2 regions of the Terribacillus saccharophilus genome follow, and region 1 is predicted to be linked to the other one. Evidence: riboswitches for the same ligand, from Rfam matches in the RefSeq annotation. Region 1 holds a riboswitch; the other holds the start of a gene.

Region 1 (3,135 bases):
TTTCTTAGTTTTAACTTGATCCATATCAATAATATCTGCCATATTGTTTCCTCCTCGCTCGGACTGGAAACCTCGATTTATATTCAGTTTATCACAACACACAGCATCTGTATGTCGATTTTCAAAGAAATAGACATACTATATTGAATTTTTGTAATTATTATTGTTGGTTTTATTTTTTAGTCAGCGGGTACACATGTAGTACATCAAATTCAGCTAAAAAGGAGAATACAACATGAAACCATATTTAAGAGAGTACACAAACGATGAAAAACTACAAGAAGACATTCAACTTTTAAGCACAAAAGGCGTAAACAAAGATAACATCTACGTATTATCACATGATGATGACAGAACAAAAAGAGTATCCAGTAAAGTAGATGCCAATACAATCGGGTTATCTGAGATGGGAGCTAAAAGTGCTGTTGGCACCATGTTCAGTAAACAAGGTGATGAACTACGTGCTAAATTGAAGGAAATCGGTTTTTCTCAGGAAGAAGCCGAGGATTTCGAAGAAGATCTCGATGAAGGGAAAATCTTCTTAATTGTAACAGAAACAGACAACGTTGAAGGCTTGCTAATCTAAATGAAAAGGCACTGTCCACTGAGACAGTGCCTTTTTTCATTTCTTTGGTAAGATGAGTTTCGGCTGAGCCAAAACCAGAATGAGAATAACGATGATGCTGGCTATAAAGCTTGGCAGCAAATAGGAACCATTGTATATAAGCGAGTATGCCCATACCGTTTGTCCTGGAGCAGCTGCAGATCCGAAGAAGACCATTCCGCCTACAAAATGCGCAGCGAACCTTCCGATACTGCCAATCAATGTTCCGATGATCAAGAAACCAATAAGCCTAGTCCGGTTATTCTCTTTTGCCGCTTTACGAGCTGAACCAGCTGTTACAGCTGCCAGTCCAACTAAAGTGAAGGCCAGAGGATAATCTAAGAAACCTTGGACAACATGTATTATATAAGGGTTAGTGACTAATTGAAGCAATGCTACAACAAATCCTGTTGTTAGTCCACCTTTCCATCCCCAGCGAAATGCCATTAAGAATATTGGAACCATTTGCAAGGAGATACTGCCCCCCTGCGCCCACGCTTTAAATGAAAATAAGTCCAGTACAAATGCGAGTGCGGCGAATATTGCCACCTCAACTAAAAATAAAACCCTGCTTCTTGATTGCATATATTTTCTCCCCTAATAAAGAATGCAACAAAAAAACAATGCTGCAGAGGGATCCCTTCCGATGGCCCAGTGTGCATTGTTTCCCCATCAAAGAAGCTACATCCCTACGCGAGTGCTAACTCACAGGTTCAAAGGGTCTGGACATACGTCCATCTCAGCCAAAATGGCTCCCCCTGCAGGCTTTTTTGTACCGTTTTGTTTTCTGTTGTCTATCCATTATATAGAAAAATGATAGCGCTAGCAAGAATTATTATTATTTCCTATAGATGAAATTTTACCCAAGTGCTAATTTTAGCAATTTTATTACTTTTACTTCATCTAACGAAATTATTTGAATTCGAGAAAAACTATGACGTATAATGGACACTGTTCTTTAAAAAGGGAGGATTTTTTATTATGGATACACCAGCTACAATCCCACAAGGGAAAAAGCATCCAAAGGGATTGTATCTTCTCTTCTTCACGGAAATGTGGGAAAGATATAGCTATTATGGTATGCGCGCTGTTCTAATGCTCTACTTAACTGCTGCAGCAATAAGTGGCGGGCTAGGCATGGATACACAAAAAGCCGCAATGATTTATGGTTTGTATACAGGAATTATTTACTTCACGCCAATTATTGGCGGTTACTTGACAGACAAGTATATCGGCCTGCGTACTGCTATCACTATTGGTGGCGTAACAATGGCGATCGGAGATTTCACAATATTCCTATTCAACAATCAGTGGGGATTATACATTGGTATGTTGTTCCTAATACTTGGTAACGGATTTTTCAAACCGAATATCTCAACACATGTTGGTGAGTTGTACCACCCGATGGATAAACGTAAAGATGCTGCATTCACCATCTTTTATATGGGTATCAACATCGGTGCATTCTTCTCTCCTCTAGTTGCCGGATTCCTTGCTGAGGATTTGTTCCATACAACTGATGCTGCCGGTATCGAGCACTTTGGATTCAAATGGGCCTTCTTGGCATCTTCCATTGGTATGGTTATTGGGCAATTGATCTTCAGTACTTTGGGTAAAAAATATCTAGGTGATATTGGTACTAAACCTGCACGATCTAGTATAGCTACAGAGGGTGTACCTGCTAAAATGACATCTGCTGACAAGAAGCGTACAGGTGCAGTCTTGATTCTAGCTGTATTCATCATCTTCTTCTGGGCTGGTTTCGAACAAGCAGGTACTTCACTCACCCTATATACAAGGGACTTCATTGATAGAAGTATCGGTGGTTACACAATTCCTGTTTCATGGTTCCAATCTGTGAACCCGCTGTTCATCGTCATCCTTGCGCCAATCGTTTCTGCTGTTTGGTTGAAATTAAGTAAATCCAAACGCGGCGATTTCCGTACGACGACGAAAATGTCTATGGGTATGATTCTATTAGGATTAGGATTCATGATTTTAGTTCCTGCAGTGCTCTATACAGGAAGTGATGAAGGAGATATTGTACACAAAGCAAATATTCTATTCATCGTATTCACTTATCTGTTCCATACATTAGGTGAGCTATGTCTGTCACCTGTCGGTCTATCGATGGTAAGCCGAGTGGCGCCAGTCAAGATCGCTTCTCTATTGATGGGTGTCTGGATGGCTGCAACGGGTATCGCTAGTCTAATCGCTGGAAAGCTAGCTGCATTAACAGAATCACTTGGTTATGTTGAAATTTTCAGCATCATCGGTGCAGTGGCTATCGTAGTAGGTATCATATTGTTAGCTGTTTCCAAGAAACTGCAATCCATGCTGGATGCACGAGACTAACACATAGAAACACAGTTCCCTTTTGGAGCTGTGTTTTTTATATGTATTCCTTTTCTTTCGCTATGTAGACTGCTTGTGAGCGGTTCTGGGCTCCTAATTTATCCAAAAGTTCAGTGAAGTAGTTTCGGATTGTACCTGACGATAAGAATAGTTCTGCAGCTATTTGCTTTGTAGAG
Region 2 (3,135 bases), 860 kb from region 1:
TATCCGCTCAATGATGAAGTGGCGGTTTATCAGGATCTCGGAGAGGCGGAAGAAGCATATGTATCCGCTTTTGGCTTAGCCGATGGTGGTTATTATGGTTAAACCGTTTGTACCACAGCTTGTGTATATAGAGCCTCGGGCATTAGAATACCCGCTTGGTGTGAAGCTGAAGAACAAATTCCAGGACATGGGCGTGGAGATTCGTGAGACGACTTCCCACAATCAGGTCCGTAATTTGCCGGGCGATAATGATTTCCAGAAGTACCGTACTGCCAAATCAACGTTGGTTGTCGGTGTGCGGAAAACACTGAAATTCGATACATCTAAACCATCAGCTGAATATGCTATTCCATTTGCGACAGGCTGCATGGGGCATTGTCACTATTGTTACCTGCAAACGACGATGGGATCCAAACCTTATATTCGCACGTATGTAAATACAGATGAAATATTTGATGCAGCAGAGCAGTACATGCAGGAAAGAGCGCCAGAAGAAACGCGGTTTGAGGCATCCTGTACATCAGATATCGTTGGTATCGATCACCTGACGCACACTTTAAAACATGCGATTGAATATTTTGGCAGGTCCAAGCACGGGCAGCTGCGTTTTGTAACGAAATTCGCTCATGTGGATCATTTGCTGGATGCAGATCATCAAGGACGGACGCGATTCCGCTTCAGCATCAATGATGATTATGTGATCAAGTACTTCGAGCCAGGCACCTCACGATTGAAAGATCGTATCGAGGCTGCGGTGAAAGTGGCGGAGGCAGGTTATCCGCTCGGATTTATCGTTGCTCCAATTTATTTACATGATGGCTGGCAGACAGGCTACCCGGAAATGCTAGAGCATTTGGAAGCTGCTTTACCTGCTCATGCTAAAAAGAACTTGACCTTCGAATTGATCCAGCATCGATTCACGAAGCCGGCAAAGCGCGTTATCGAGAAAAACTATCCGATGTCGAAGCTTGAGTTAGATGAAAGCAAGCGGAAATATAAATGGGGGCGCTATGGTATAGGAAAATACGTCTACCAAAATGAAGAGCAAGAAGAAATTAAAGATGTAATAGGAAGTAAAATCTATAAGATGTTCCCGCAAGCCAGAATTGAATATTTCACTTGATTCATCGGTTGACATTCATATCTGTGCATGTGATAGTTAAGGGGACAATTGAATTTCGAGGAAGTCCACTAGGGGTGCCATTTGGCTGAGATAAGAGTAATCTTTATCCCTTTGAACCTGATCTGGTTAACACCAGCGTAGGAAAGTGGAGCCGGATTCGTGTATTTTCTGCACACTTAACTATACGAGTCGCTCCATACTTCTGGAGCGACTTTTTTATATGGCCGGCGCCAATCACCCTTCCGACAGGGCTTTCTCCAATAGGAGGAGAAAAAATGTTTTCTGCACAATTGAGAGAAGAAGCAAAACCGGTATTCGAAGCAATCTATGCACATCCTTTCGTAGAAGGAGTCGCCAATGGCTATGTGCCACGTGAGGCATTGATCCATTATGTGAAAGCTGATTATGAGTATTTGACCGCATTTGCCCGTATCTATGGTTTGGCAGTCAGCAAATGCGAAACGCGAGAAGAGATGGAGTTCTATCAGTCTCAAATTCATTTTGTTCTGCACAGTGAGATTCATCCGCATAACGTCTTCTGCAAGGTAGCAGGTGTACGGTACGAAGACTTGCAGCGCATGACACCTCCGCCTGCAGCTGACCATTATATTTCGCACATGATGAACAGTGCTGTACAAGGAGATATAGGAGAGCTGATGGCAGCACTTTTACCTTGTCCATGGACGTACCAGGCGCTGGCAGCTCATATTATCGAAACAAAGGCACCCGATGAATCTAATCCGTTCCTGGAGTGGATTCAGTTTTACAGCGGCAGGGAAGATGGCATGCCAGATGTGACAGCAGAGCTTAGCAAGCGACTGGATAAGTGGGCCGAGACAGCGGGAGCTGCTGCAAAAGAGCGTGCGCGGAAAGCTTTTCTTAAAAGTTGTATGCTGGAACACAGTTTCTGGGAGATGGCTGCCACTCAGCAGGACTGGATGATTCCATTGAGAGGAGCGTCTGTTCATGCCTGATATAAGGAGTGCTTTAACAATAGCCGGAACTGATCCGTCAGGAGGAGCAGGAATTCAGGCGGATCTGAAAACATTCCAAGAACGTGAAGTATACGGAATGAGCGTGGTTACTTCCCTTGTTGCTCAAAACACGACAGGAGTGCAAGCTGTTCATCATGTTCCAGTAGATTTTCTTGAACAGCAGCTGGAATCAATTTTCTCTGATATCACGCCTGCTGCTGTAAAAACGGGGATGATTGCATCAGAGGAGATGATGCGCTGCATCGCTGCTGCTTTGATTACATCAAAGACTGCTTATGTAATGGATCCAGTTATGTATGCCAAAAGTGGGCATGCACTTATGGGAGAGGATTCCAGAGCTGCACTAAAGAAGCACCTTGTTCCGCTTGCTACGCTCATCACACCGAATATACCGGAAGCAGAAGAACTTACAGGCATTCGTATTAATGATGAAAATAGCGTTAAAACCGCAGCAAAAATAATCGTTCAGGAATATGGGGCAAGTGCTGTTTTGATGAAAGGCGGACATATGGAAGGAGCATCTGCGGCTGATTGGCTCCACGATGGAAATAGCTTCACCGCCTATACCGCAGAACGTATTCAAACGAAACATACTCATGGGACGGGATGCACGTATTCGGCAGCGATAACTGCGGAACTGGCTAAAGGGAAATCTCTGCAAGAAGCAGTTAGAATCGGTAAGGATTTTGTTACAGATGCGATTTCGTATTCGCTTCAGCTTGGAAAAGGTAATGGTCCGACAAATCATTGGGGATACCGTCTGCAAGGTGTGCCAGTCCAGGAGGGACAGCATAATGAAGTATACTGATGTGATTAAGCAAGTCCGGGAAGCGAATCCATTGATTCACTGTATTACGAATAATGTCGTCATTAACTTTACGGCCAATGGTTTGATTGCACTCGGTGCTTCACCAGTGATGGCGTCAGCTAAGGAAGAAGCAGCGCAGATGGTTCAGCATGCACAAGCGCTCCTAGTGAATATCGGCACACTTGCCGCAGCAGATGTAGAAGCAATGA

What was found. Region 1 has a riboswitch for thiamine pyrophosphate ahead of thiT (energy-coupled thiamine transporter ThiT). Riboswitches for the same ligand answer to the same signal wherever they lie in the genome.
Region 2: it holds a riboswitch for thiamine pyrophosphate, as region 1 does, so the genes downstream of both, tenA (thiaminase II) here and thiT (energy-coupled thiamine transporter ThiT) in region 1, are expected to answer to the same signal.

What each region holds. Positions count from the first base shown of each region.
Region 1 covers NZ_CP008876.1:1,122,729-1,125,863, reverse strand. Annotated here, with positions in the region: gene GZ22_RS05745 (hypothetical protein) at 1-42, opposite strand, end outside; gene GZ22_RS05740 (YflT domain-containing protein) at 236-586, shown strand; gene thiT (energy-coupled thiamine transporter ThiT) at 623-1,189, opposite strand; TPP riboswitch at 1,274-1,373, opposite strand; gene GZ22_RS05730 (peptide MFS transporter) at 1,586-2,959, shown strand; gene GZ22_RS19095 (response regulator transcription factor) at 2,997-3,135, opposite strand, start outside.
Region 2 covers NZ_CP008876.1:263,098-266,232, forward strand. Annotated here, with positions in the region: gene GZ22_RS01355 (transcriptional regulator SplA domain-containing protein) at 1-102, shown strand, start outside; gene splB (spore photoproduct lyase) at 95-1,123, shown strand; TPP riboswitch at 1,184-1,284, shown strand; gene tenA (thiaminase II) at 1,399-2,097, shown strand; gene thiD (bifunctional hydroxymethylpyrimidine kinase/phosphomethylpyrimidine kinase) at 2,090-2,926, shown strand; gene thiM (hydroxyethylthiazole kinase) at 2,913-3,135, shown strand, end outside.